DNA from 3 places in the Streptomyces sp. NBC_00461 genome. Region 3 is predicted to be linked to each of the others. Evidence: riboswitches for the same ligand, from Rfam matches in the RefSeq annotation. Region 3 holds a riboswitch; each other region holds the start of a gene.
What was found. Region 3 has a riboswitch for cyclic di-AMP ahead of OG870_RS28655 (C40 family peptidase). Riboswitches for the same ligand answer to the same signal wherever they lie in the genome.
Positions count from the first base shown of each region.

Region 1: another riboswitch for cyclic di-AMP. It lies ahead of OG870_RS33835 (M23 family metallopeptidase); the one in region 3 lies ahead of OG870_RS28655 (C40 family peptidase).
Region 2: another riboswitch for cyclic di-AMP. It lies ahead of OG870_RS21995 (M23 family metallopeptidase); the one in region 3 lies ahead of OG870_RS28655 (C40 family peptidase).

Region 1 is NZ_CP107902.1:7,257,634-7,261,904, reverse strand. It holds gene OG870_RS33850 (bifunctional acetate--CoA ligase family protein/GNAT family N-acetyltransferase) at 1-67, opposite strand, end outside; gene OG870_RS33845 (HPr family phosphocarrier protein) at 277-558, shown strand; gene OG870_RS33840 (GntR family transcriptional regulator) at 698-1,393, opposite strand; gene OG870_RS33835 (M23 family metallopeptidase) at 1,583-2,347, opposite strand; cyclic di-AMP (ydaO/yuaA leader) riboswitch at 2,360-2,522, opposite strand; gene OG870_RS33830 (M16 family metallopeptidase) at 2,724-4,112, opposite strand; gene OG870_RS33825 (M16 family metallopeptidase) at 4,109-4,271, opposite strand, start outside.
Region 2 is NZ_CP107902.1:4,706,330-4,710,600, reverse strand. It holds gene OG870_RS22010 (MarR family winged helix-turn-helix transcriptional regulator) at 1-200, opposite strand, end outside; gene OG870_RS22005 (dihydrofolate reductase family protein) at 326-1,459, shown strand; tRNA gene OG870_RS22000 (tRNA-Met) at 1,547-1,620, shown strand; cyclic di-AMP (ydaO/yuaA leader) riboswitch at 1,989-2,146, shown strand; gene OG870_RS21995 (M23 family metallopeptidase) at 2,157-3,182, shown strand; gene OG870_RS21990 (aldo/keto reductase) at 3,390-4,271, shown strand, end outside.
Region 3 is NZ_CP107902.1:6,083,250-6,087,520, forward strand. It holds gene OG870_RS28645 (hypothetical protein) at 1-292, shown strand, start outside; gene OG870_RS28650 (tellurite resistance/C4-dicarboxylate transporter family protein) at 270-1,244, opposite strand; gene OG870_RS28655 (C40 family peptidase) at 1,344-2,498, opposite strand; cyclic di-AMP (ydaO/yuaA leader) riboswitch at 2,507-2,658, opposite strand; gene OG870_RS28660 (ScyD/ScyE family protein) at 2,938-4,041, shown strand; gene pcrA (DNA helicase PcrA) at 4,128-4,271, shown strand, end outside.

The sequences.
Region 1 (4,271 bases), 1.2 Mb from region 3:
CGTCGCGCAGCACCACGTCGGCCTCCCAGTGCGCGGGGTACTCGTGCCGGTCCGGCGAGGTCTGCATGGGCCCCAGAGTACGGCTCGCGTCCGACAACGGCGCGAGGCAGTCTGTGGAGAACACGGCAGTCCGCGGAGAACTGAACAAGGACGCAAGTCGGGCCGAGGCCGCGGTCCGACGACCCGCCCCGGACGGGACGAAGGACCGCTCCGGACATGCTTCACGTTGTGGGAAACTGGTCTAGACAACCCTGAGACTCTGAAGGGCAGCATCACATGGCTGAGCGCCGCGTCAACGTCGGCTGGGCCGAGGGCCTCCACGCCCGCCCCGCATCCATCTTCGTCCGGGCCACCACGGCCGCAGGTATCCCCGTGACGATCGCCAAGGCCGACGGCAACCCCGTCAACGCGGCCTCCATGCTGGCCGTCCTGGGCCTGGGCGCCCAGGGTGGCGAGGAGATCGTCCTCGCCTCCGACGCCGAGGGTGCGGACGCCGCACTCGACCGTCTGGCCAAGCTGGTCTCCGAAGGTCTCGAGGAGCTCCCCGAGACCGTCTGATCACGGCACCGCAGAAGGGCTCGTCCGAATTACCGGGCGAGCCCTTCGCATTTCTTGTTCCGAGACCGTGGAATTCTCGATCGCGGGCAGCATCGATAAACCCCCGCGAATTCTCTTGTCTTTGTATACGGCGCCCGTGTTAATGACGCAGGCTCGACATGTTTACGGCATGTTGCGAGTTCCTCACACGGTCGGCGCGATCGGCACCGGGGGCGAATCGCAGCCGGTGCACCCCGCTGGAACGCTCGGTGTGCAGCGTCGTGACCGCCCGCGCGCGCTCGCTGTCGCCGCGGGCCACGGCGTCGACGATCGCGCCGTGCTCCGCCCAGGACTCCACGGGGTCGGCGGGCGCCTCCACGGCGTACATCCAGGCGATCTTGTGGCGCAGCTGGGTCAGCATCGAAGTCAGCGCGGGGCTGCCGGAGGCCTGGGCGAGCGTCTCGTGGAACCAGTTCCCCAGGGAGCGCAGATCCTCGCTGTTGCCCCTCCTGGCCCGCTCCTGGCCCAGTCTCACCAGGCCGCGCAGGACCTTGAGATGGGCCTCGGTGCGCCGCTGGGCGGCCCGTGAGGCACCGAGCGGCTCCAGGAGCATGCGCATCTCCAGCAGGTCGGCGGCCTCCTGCTCGGTCGGTTCCGCCACGCAGGCGCCCGCGTGCCGTCGGGTCACCACGAAGCCCTCGGCCTCCAGCGTGCGCAGGGCCTCGCGGACGGGAACGCGCGAGACGCCGTAGCGGCGGGCCAGAACTTCCTCGGTGAGGCGGCCGCCACGCTCGTGGACACCGGCGACGATGTCGTCCCGGATCGCCGTGCACACCGAGTGCGCCGGAATACGCATGACCGACCTCCGACTTAATCCCCGTGAAACGTCGATGATTGACGTGTGTTCCGTGACTCTATTGCACAGAGCCGGAATTTCCGACGGGAGGCCGGAATCCATGGATATTTTTTGGACAGCAGGGCTACGGAAAACGGCGAAACCCCGGCTGGTGGAGCCGGGGTTTCGCCGTTGTCCTGCGATCCGTCGTCAGACGTTCACGCCGTGCGAGCGCAGGTAGGCGACGGGGTCGATGTCCGAGCCGTACTCGGCGGTCGTACGGGCCTCGAAGTGCAGGTGCGGTCCGGTGGTGTTGCCGGTCGCGCCGGAGACGCCTATCTGCTGCCCCGGGGTGACCGTCTGGCCCACCGAGACACCGATGGACGACAGGTGGCCGTACTGGGTGTACATGCCGTCGTGCATCCTGATCACTATCTGGTTGCCGTAGGCGCCGCCCCAGCCGGTCTCGACGACGGTGCCGGCGCCGACCGCGTGGACGGTCGTGCCGCTCGCGGCGTGGAAGTCGATGCCCGTGTGGCTGCCGGAGGACCACAGGGAGCCGCCGGTCTTGTAGCCCGTCGAGACGTACGAGTTCGAGATCGGCGCGACGAAGGTGTTGAGGCGCTTGCGCTCTGCCTCGCGCGCGGCGCGCTCCTTGGCCTCGCGCTCCGCCTCGGCCTTCGCGGCGGCCTTCTTGCGCGCCGCCTCCAGGGCCGCCTTCTTGCGGGCGGCCTCCTCGGCGGCCTGCTTCTGGGCGTCGGCCTGGGCGTCGATCTTGTCGGCGATCGTGTCGCCGATGGTGATGACAGGGTTGAGGCCGGTCTGCTCGACGGAGCTCTCGGCGGCGAGGGCCGGAGCGGCCTGGGCGCCGACGACGCCGGTGGCGGCGAGAGCCGCGACCCCTGCGGCGCGGGTGGTGGTGCGGTGCATCCGCGTGGGACGACGGTGCTTCCCGGTGGCGCGCGTGAACGCCATGTGGTGGCTGTTCCTTTCCTTCCCTCTCGCCTACCGGGTTAGCTGACGGGTTCGGAGCAGGAAGGTCTCCTACGGACCCCCTCGCTGGGCGCGGGCGTCCGATTCACCCCAGGGACTGCGGTGGGTCCCCGGCTCCCCTGGCTCGCGCCATAGGGGGACTCGGCGATGACTGTCCGGTGCCGCGGATGCGGCGCTGTGCCTGACGGACAGACCGGATGACGCTAAGCGGGGCGACTTTCAATTCCCAAACGGATCACGCGTTTTGTAGTGCATGCCACAGGTCAGACAGGCAACCTCTCCCCCAATTCGGACATTAGGGGGCCCTGGTGACTCATCAGTCACCAGGGCCCCCACGCGCGTGGCGCCGACCGGTCCTCTACTCGGCTGCCACGACGGTGACTTCGCCGATCCCCAGGGCCTCGACGGGCTCCTTGATCTCGGCCGCGTCACCGACGAGGACGGTCACCAGACGGTCCACGGGGAAGGCGCTGACGGCCGCCGCGGTGGCCTCCACGGTGCCGGTGGCGGCGAGCTGCTGGTACAGCGTCGCCTGGTAGTCGTCCGGCAGGTGCTGCTCGACCTGGTCGGCCAGCGTGCTCGCCACGGCCGCCGCGGTCTCGTACTTCAGCGGCGCCACCCCGACGAGGTTCTGTACGGCGACATCGCGCTCGGCGTCGGTGAGGCCGCCCTCGGCGAGCGTGCGCAGCACCTTCCAAAGGTCGTCGAGCGCCGGGCCGGTGTTCGGGGTGTCGACGGAGCCGCTGATCGCGAGCATCGCGGCGCCGGAGCCGTCCGGGGCGGACCTGAGGACCTGGCCGAACGCGCGCACACCGTAGGTGTAGCCCTTCTCCTCGCGCAGGACGCGGTCCAGACGGGAGGTGAGGGTGCCGCCCAGGCAGTACGTACCGAGCACCTGCGCGGGCCACACACGGTCGTGCCGGTCGCGGCCGACGCGTCCGATGAGCAGCTGCGTCTGGACCGAGCCGGGACGGTCCACGATGATCACGCGCCCGGTGTCGTCGGCGGTGATCGGCGGTACCGGACGGGACTCGCCCCCGGAGCCCGTCCAGGCGCCCAGGGTCTCGCCGAGCAGCGCGTCCAGGTCGATGCCGGTGAGGTCGCCGACGACGACGGCGGTGGCCGTGGCGGGCCTGACGTGCCGGTCGTAGAAGGCGCGTACGGCCGCCGAGTCGATCTTCTCGACGGTCTCCTCGGTGCCCTGGCGCGGGCGCGACATGCGCGAGGTCGCCGGGAACAGCTCCTTGGAGAGCTCCTTGGCGGCTCGGCGGGAGGGGTTGGCCAGCTCGTGCGGGATCTCGTCCAGGCGGTTGCGGACCAGCCGCTCGATCTCGCTGTCGGCGAAGGCGGGTGCCCTGAGGGCGTCGGCGAGCAGACCGAGCGCCTTGGCGAGGCGGGAGGCCGGCACTTCGAGGCTCAGGCGCAGACCCGGGTGGTCGGCGTGCGCGTCGAGGGTGGCGCCGCAGCGCTCCAGTTCGGCGGCGAAGTCCTCGGCGGAGTGCTTGTCGGTGCCCTCGGAGAAGGCCCGCGCCATGATCGTGGCGACGCCTTCGAAACCGGCCGGCTCGGCCTCCAGGGGCGCGGCCAGGAGCACCTCTACGGCGACGACCTGCTGGCCGGGGCGGTGGCAGCGCAGGACGGTCAGGCCGTTGCCGAGCGCGCCGCGCTCCGGGGCGGGGAAGGCCCAGGGCCTTGCCTCGCCGGCCTGGGGCTGCGGGTGGAACTCCATCGTGGTGAGCTCGGTCACTTGGCCGCCTCCGTGGTGTCGTCGCCGGCCTCGATCGTGGCTTCGGCCTCGGGGTCCTGCGGGGGATCGGCGTCCTCGGCGGTCTCTCCCGCGACGGGCTCGTAGACGAGCACCGCGCGGTTGTCGGGCCGCAGGCGGGCCTTGGCGACCTCCTGGACC
Region 2 (4,271 bases), 1.4 Mb from region 3:
TTCGTCCGCTCGGCGAGATCGGTCATCCGCAGCCGCCGCTCGGGTACCTCGGAGAGATTGGCCAGGATGGAGTAGTACAGGTGCGGCATGCCGGCGTCCTGCTGGAGCTGCCGGTCGATCGCGTCCTCCAGGAGGTGCGCAGCGGCGATGTACGCGCGCCAGGCGCGCTGCTCCTTGGAGGTGAGCCAGCGAGTCGTCATGCCCCCAGTGTAGGTTTGTTTCAAACTTGAACCAAGCCCCGCCCGTCCGAGCCCGGTCCGCATGGCCGAGCCCGCCCCCGACCGTCCGAGCCCGCCCCGCCCGCCGCCGAGAGTGAGCGCGTCCGATGCCGTACCCCTACGTCCTGCTGTCCGCCGCCGTCTCCCTCGACGGCTACCTCGACGACACCGGCCCCGAACGCCTCCTGCTCTCCTCCCCGGCCGACTTCGACCGCGTGGACGAGGTGCGGGCGTCCGTCGACTCGATCCTCGTCGGCGCCGGCACGATCCGCGCCGACAACCCGCGGCTGCTGGTCAACTCGCCCGAGCGCCGGGCCGCCCGGGTCGCGGCGGGGAAGCCGGAGTACCCCCTCAAGGTCACCGTCAGCGGTTCCGGCGACCTGGACCCGGACGCCAAGTTCTGGCACACGGGCGGCGAGAAGCTCGTCTTCACGACCGACAAGGGCGCCGGGCGGGCCCGCTCACTCGGCCTCGCCGCCGACGTCGCCCCGCTCGGCCCCGACCTCGACTGGCGGCGGCTCCTGGAGCATCTGCACGATGCGCGCGGCGTACGGCGCCTGATGGTCGAGGGCGGCGGCACGATCCACACCCAGCTCCTGCAGCAGGGCCTCGCCGACGAACTCCAGCTCGTCCTCGCCCCCCTCTTCGTGGGCGACCCGGACGCGCCCCGCCTCTTCGGCCCCGGCGCCTACCAGGGTGGCCGCCTGCGCCTGACGGAGACCCGGCGGATCGAGGACGTCGTCCTCATGCGCTACGAGCCCACGGCCCCCGGCACCGGCCCGCTCCCGGCCGCCGCCGACCGCCACTGGCTGGCCCTCGCCTGCGAGCTGGCGGCGCAGTGCCCGCCCTCCCGCACGGCCTTCAGCGTGGGCGCGGTGATCGTCGCCGCCGACGGCACGGAGCTGGCCCGCGGTCACTCGCGCGAGGCCGGCGACCCGGTCGTGCACGCCGAGGAGGCGGCCCTGGCCAAGCTCGACCCGGCCGATCCGAGACTCGCGGCGGCGACGGTGTACAGCAGCCTGGAGCCCTGCGCCCACCGCGCCTCCCGGCCCAGGCCGTGCGCGCGACTGATCCTCGACGCGGGAGTACGTCGGGTGGTCACGGCGTGGCGGGAGCCGGACACGTTCGTCACGGAGGCGGACGGGAGCGGGCTGCTGGCGTCGCGGGGCGTCGAGGTCGTCGTACTGCCGGAGTACGAGGAGCAGGCCAAGGCGCCGAACAGGCATCTGTCGGGGCCGTGACCCGGGGTTGTGCCCCGCGGTCGTGACCGGCGGTCGTGACCTTGGTTCTGAGCACCCCACGGATGGCGTATGCTGGTTACACAACGACGCGGGGTGGAGCAGCTCGGTAGCTCGCTGGGCTCATAACCCAGAGGTCGCAGGTTCAAATCCTGTCCCCGCTACTCAAGGCTCAGGGCCGGAATCCAGTACTGGATTCCGGCCCTGAGTGTTTTCCCGCTTCCTTTGTCTCCCCGTACCTCCCTGTACCTCTCCGCACCTCTCCGCGCCTCCCCTTGTCTCTCCTGCCTCTGCTGTCGTGATGTGACCGGGTGTGATCGAGCGACCGCCCTCCGCATAACAACTGACATACCGTCAATACCTGTGTGGATCCTGAGGCTTGGTCAACTCGCCCGTTTTTGGCCACTCATGGGCCCTACGTCCAGGGCAAGAAGCATTAATGATCAAGCCGAACAGCTTGGAAACGGCACCCCGGGTCTATTAACGTTCGATAACGCAGCGCGGTCGTCCCAGCCGTCACAAGAGACGGCTCCGTGCGCACGCGCCGAATCCCGCAAGGGAACCGGGGAACCACCACCCTGGGGTGAATCGCGCTGAAGCCGCCGTGAACCTACGGCAGGTATACGCGCGTAGGAGACCTTCCTGCTCCGAACCCGTCAGCTAACCCGGTAGGCGAGAAGGAAGGAAGGAGCGCGCCCACGTGGCGTCCAACCCGCCTGCCCCGGCAGCGCCGTTCGTGCCGAGCACCGAGCCATTCGGCTTCGCCGGCCCCCGCACCGACGAGGGCCCGTGGGAGGAGTGGAACCCCACCGAGGACTCCCTCCGCCCGATACGCGGCCGGCACCGTGTCTCCAAGCAGCGCGGCGGGGGACTCGCCCGCAGCTCCACGGTTCTCGGCGTCGGTGTCATAGCCGCCGTAGGCGCGGGCGGCATGGCCAGCGCCAACACCGGCAAGCCCCCGGTGTCCATCTCCATGCCCGATCTGCCCTCCGTGGGCGGCGTGTTCGGAGGCTCCTCGCACGCTGCCAAGGGCTCCGCCACCGCCCTCAGCACCGTCGGCGTCAGCTCCGACGACACCGCGCAGGGCGCCGCGGACGCCGGTGAGGCGCTGCGCAACCGCATCATGGCCCAGGCCGAGAGCCAGCAGGTCCAGGTCGAAGGCAAGGCCCAGTCGGCCACCGAGGCCGTCTTCGCCAAGCAGGTCGACGACGCCGCCGCCCAGGCGGAGAAGGCGGCCGCGGTCAAGGCGCAGGCCGCGAAGGAGAAGGCCGAGGCGGAGGCCAAGAAGAAGGCCGAGGCCGCCAGACTCGCCGAACTGGCCAAGCAGTTCAAGCTGCCGGTCGTGTCGTACACGATCACCGGCACGTTCGGACAGGCCGGCTCCATGTGGTCCTCCGGCTACCACACGGGTCTCGACTTCGCCGCCCCCACGGGCACGCTCATCAAGGCCGTCCACGGCGGCACCGTCACGGAGGCCGGCTGGGCGGGATCGTACGGCTACCGCACGATCATCACGCTCGACGACGGTACGGAACTCTGGTTCTGCCACCAGTCGTCGATCAGCGTGAGCGTGGGCCAGAAGGTCGGCACGGGCGATGTGATCGGGCGTGTCGGCGCCACCGGCAACGTGACCGGTCCGCACCTGCATCTTGAGGTCCACCCGGACGGGCAGGCCACCGGCATCGACCCGATGACGTGGCTGCGCAGCAAGGGCCTCAACCCCTGACCTCTGCTTGTCCCCGTTCTTCCTGTTCTCTCTGTTCTCTTTGTTCTTCCTGTTGTTTCTGATCCCGGCGGTCCTGACGGCATCCCCCCGACGTCAGGACCGCCGGTTTCCGCTGCCCAGCCGTCGGAATCGCTGACTCCGCTTGTTTACGGGGATTTTGCGGCCGTAGCGGAAGATCGCCCTCCGAGGCCGGTGTTGACGTACTACATGACTTCTCTTCGCAAGCTCGGCTCCTCCGGCCTGGAGGTCTTTCCCCTCTCCCTCGGCGGCAACGTCTTCGGCTGGACCGCCGACGAGGCCACGTCCTTCGCCGTGCTCGACGCCTACGCGGCCGCGGGCGGCAACTTCGTCGACACCGCCGACTCCTATTCGGCGTGGGTCGACGGCAACAAGGGCGGCGAGTCCGAGACGATCATCGGCAAGTGGGTCAGGGCGCGCGGTAACCGCGACGACATCGTCATCGCGACCAAGGTCAGCCAGCACCCCGAGTTCCCGGGCCTGACGGCCGCCAACATCAAGGCCGCCGCGGACGCCTCCCTGAGCCGCCTCGGCACCGACCACATCGATCTGTACTACACGCACTTCGACAAGCCGGAGGTGCCGGTCGAGGAGATCATCGGCGCGCTCGACGAACTGGTGAAGGCGGGCAAGGTGCGGCACATCGCCGCGTCCAACATCACTCCCGAGCGGCTCCGTGCGTCCCTGGAATTCTCCGACCGCGAGGGCCTGGCCAAGTACGTGGCCGTCCAGCCCCACTACAACCTGGTCTCGCGCGACACGTACGAGGGCGAGCTCCAGGACGTCGCCGCGCGGTACGGCCTGGCCGCCGTCCCGTACTTCGCCCTTGCCTCGGGCTTCCTCACCGGCAAGTACCGGCCCGGTACGACGGTCGAGAGCGCCCGCGCGGGCGCCGGCAAGCACCTGGACACGGAACGCGGCCGCAGGGTCCTGGCGGCCCTCGACGAGATCGCCGACGCTCACGGGGCCCCGGTGGCGACGGTCGCCCTGGCCTGGCTCGCGGCCCGGCCGACGGTCATCGCGCCGATCGCGTCCGCGCGGACGGTGGAGCAGCTGCCGGCCCTGCTGGGG
Region 3 (4,271 bases):
CGGCTTCCTCACCCAGATGAAGGCGATGGGGCAGGGCACGGCCCGCTTCGTCCCCGGCATGCTGCACGGGGCGCTGACGATGCTGGTCACCGGCGCGATCCTGGTCGGCCTCAACCAGGCCGACGGCCATCACGTCAACACCGTCAAGATCGGCCTGAAACTGGCCCTGCTGGTCGTGATCCTCGGCCTGGTCTATGTGAAGCGGGACGACGAGACGGTCGACAAGAGCATGTTCGGGGTGGTGGGCCTGCTCACCACGGCGAACATCTTCATCGCGGTGCTGTGGACCTGATGCCGACGCGGGCCGAGGTGACGGCCCCCGCGGCGACGGCCACCCATGCCGCCACGGCGATCCACAGCAGCACCTGCCCGGGCCCCTTGAGCCACGGGACGTCGAGGGCGGCGGAGGCGGACAGCACGGCCGCCGCCGTCATCCCGATCGGGAACACGGTCGCCCAGCGGCGCGCGTCGTAGCCGAGCCGCGGCCGGACCACCTCCGCGACCAGCAGTACGGCGCACCAGGCGATGTCGAGCACGAGCAGCGCGACGGTGACGGCGCGCAGGACGCCGCGGTCGTCGTCGTTCCACAGGTACAGGCGTGCGCTGTCCGCGGTGAGAAGCCTCGATCCGGCGAGCGCCGAGATGGCGAGCGCACCGCCCGCCACCCAGTGGTCCCCGTGGCCCTGAGTGAGCTGCCGCAGGTCGAAGCGGGTCAGCGCGAAGCCGTAGAGCACGAGCCCGAGCCAGAACAGCACGAGTGCCGCGTGCGCGAGCCATGCCGTCGTCTCGGCTGCGGCGAGCGTGGCGCCGAGCACCGCGAGCCCTTGTGTGGCCACGCAACACAGGAACACCGAGCCCGGCATGCGATGCCACCAGTGCCGTACGACGTCGACGAGCAGCACGGGCCACAGCACGGTCGCCAGCGCGAGCAGGGCCTCGGCGAGGGCCTGCCATCCGAGGGCGGAGAACCGGGTCCCGAGGACGGCGGTCGCCGCGACGGCGGTGAGCGAGTCCGGTGTCCGCGCCTCCGCCAGCCACTTCTCCCGGTCCCGCACCAGACGCACGGCGAAGTCCGCGGCCATCCCCACCCAGGCGACACAGGCCAGGACCAGGGCGATCCGCGACACCACCTCGTACCCCGTCAGATGCAGCCCGACCGACACGATGCCGGTCGCCATCACGGCGGCCCCGGCCGCCGGCGGACGCTGCGCCCACCAGGCGCGGAAAGCGGAGGAGGCGGACATGGGGCCGAGCCTAGGGAGCCCTGCCGCCCCGGGGGCGCGGGGCACGCGCGCGTGGGTCCAAAAACACCTGCACGCGCGCGTGCCCCGCTCCCGGGTGCCTCAGGCCGGCCGCACCACGCTGTGGATGATCGATTCGCCGCCGTAGTAGACCGACTCCTCGCGGACGTACGCACCGGGCTTCGGGGCGTGGATCATCATGCCGTTGCCGATGTAGATGCCGACGTGGCTGATGTCGTCGTAGAAGAAGATCAGGTCGCCCGGCTGTGCGTCGGCCAGGGGGACGGTGGTGCCGGCGTTCACCTGGTCGTAGGTGGTGCGCGGGAGGCTGACGCCGGCGGCCTTCCAGGCGGCCTGGGTGAGGCCGGAGCAGTCGTAGGAGCCGGGGCCGGTGGCGCCCCAGACGTACGGCTTGCCGATCTGCGCACGGGCGAAGGCGAGCGTCTTCTCGGCCTTCGTGGCGTACGAGGAGCCGGTGCCGGAGGTGCTGCCCGAGTCCGCGGAGGAACCGCTCCCGCCGGCCGAGGCCTCCTCCTTGGCCTTCTGCTCGGCCGCCTGTCGCTCGGCCAGCTCCGCCGCCTTGCGCGCGGCCTCCTGCTCCTTCTTCCGCTGGATCGCCGCGAGACGCGCCTTCTCCTCGGCGGTCAGCTTCGACAGCAGCTCGCGCGCGCCGGAGAGCTTCGCCTGCACCGTGGACTTGGCCGTCTGCAGGTCGCTCTGTGTCTCGGTGAGCGTCTGAAGGCTCTTGGAGGCCTCCTGCCGCTTCTTCATCGTCGCGGACTGCTCGGTGAAGTAGTCGTCGACCGCGCTCTTCTGGCGGGAGGTCAGCCGGCCCATCAGCTGCGTCTGGTCGAAGTAGTCCTGCGGCGAGTCGGCGAGCAGGAAGGTCGCCGTGTCGGGTGCGGCTGCGCCGGTCCGGTACTGGGCGGCGGCGTAGGAACCGAGTTCCTCCCGCTCCGCGTTGAGCTTCTGGGCGCGCTGGGCGACATCGTCGAGGAGGGTGTCGACGCGCTTGCGCTGCGTCGTGGTCTTCTCTTTGGCCGCGTTGTACTTCTCGGTGGCCGACTCCGCCTGGCGGTAGAGGTCGTCGACCTTCTTCTCGACCTCCTCGAGACTGGGCTGCCCGTCGGTGGCGGGGGCGGCATTGGCCGACTGGGACAGCAGGGCCACGGAGGTGAGGGCGGCCGTGGCGAGAGCGGGGGTGCGTATGCCTGCTACGCGCGTTACAGCGGGGCGTGACTTACGGTGCGACGCCAAGGGAGGCGACTCCTTCCACGTTCCGCCTACCGAGTTAGCTGTCGGGTTCGGGCGGGTGGTTCGGAAGGGTTGCCCTATGGTCCGCCCCCGGATGGGAGTCGGACCGATTCACCCCGGGATCGGTGGGTCCCCGGCTCCGGATGCGCGGCGGCACACCGGACTCGGCGGAGGCTGCGCGGCCCGGCGACGTTCGCCGGTGGGTGTCGTGCGGCCTGCTCGGAACGGTAGCCAACTCGTGTGGCCCGTGTGAAGGTTGATGTTCGATATGCCCGATACGTTTTCGTGACCTTGGGTCAGGACGTCGCGCAACGTGGTCCTTACGGAATGATCTGCGTAGATTTATACGTATTTTGACCGGGCTGGCGGCATGCGCCCGCTTCCTGGCGCTAACTTCCAGCCAGCCGCGGTCAGATGCCGCGGCGGGTGAGGGGGTACGACCATGACAAAGCGTGCAGCACTCGTCATCGGCACATCGGCACATCGGCACATCGGCGCATCGGTCGCCCTGGCCGCCACCGCGGGCATCGCACCCGCGAGCGCCTCCGGCGGGCACTTTGACGGCAAGCCGGTGATCCGCGTGATCGCCAAGGGCCTCGACCATCCGCGCCGGCTCTCCTACGACCACGGCCGTCTGTACGTCGCCGAGGCCGGCCGCGGCGGAAAGAAGTGCCTCGGCGAGGGACCCGAGGGCCCTACCTGCATCGGCCTGACGGCGGCGGTCAGCAAGGTCTTCCGGGAGGGGGACGCCTGGAAGCACCACCGCCTGGTCGACGGCCCGTCCTCGGCCGGTGCGCCCGACGGCGGCTTCGCGGTCGGCCTGAACGGCGTCTCGGCCCGCCACGGCAGTGTCTGGGGTGTGGAGACCCGGGCCCCGCCGGAGGCCGGTGTGCCCACTGCCCCGCCCTGGAACAAGCTCGGCAAGCTGCTGTCGATCGACCGTGGCAGGGCGAGGATCGCCGCCGACATCTCCGCCGTGGAACTGAAGTACAACCCGCACAAGACGGCCGTCGACTCCAACCCGTACGCCGTCCCGGCCCTCCCCGACGGCCGCGGGATCGTCGCGGACGCGGCCGGCAACGACCTGATCGTGGTGTCCAGGAGCGGCAGGGCCCGCCAGTTCACGGTCTTCAGGGACCACGACAAGCACGAGGCCGTCCCCGCCTCCCTGGCCCTCGGCCCGGACGGCAACCTCTACGTCGGCGAGCTGAACGGCGAGCCCGCGAAGCCCACCGCGCGCGCGTGGCAGGTCGACCCTTGGAGCGGAAAGATCCTCGGCTGGAAGCCCGGCTTCGGCGCGATCACGGGCATCGGTTTCAACAAACGGGGCGACCTGTACGTCAGCCGGCTCTTCGCCGGAGTCGTGACCAAGGTCTCGGGCGCCAGGCGTACGGACGTGAAGGTGCCCTTCCCGGCAGGCGTGGCCGTCGACCCGCGGGGCGGCACGGTCTACGTCTCGGCCTGGTCGGTCGCGGACCGTGACGGCACGGTCCTGGAGGGCAGGAAGACGCAGGGCGGCCAGATCTGGAAGATCCGCGGCTTCTGAGACCGAGGCCCACGAGACCCCCGATTCGGCGGAAGTTCTCGGGGCGGCGGCGGGCTGTCAGTGGGGCACCCTAGACTCGGAAGGCGATGAGCAGCCTCTTTGACGACAGCTTCCTGGCGGATCTCAAGGCCCCCCGCGGCCACGAGGAAGAATCCCCGCCGCCGCCCGAGGACGATCACCTGCCGGAGCCCGTTCCGGACGATCTGTTCGGCGGGAAGTTCGACGCGCCC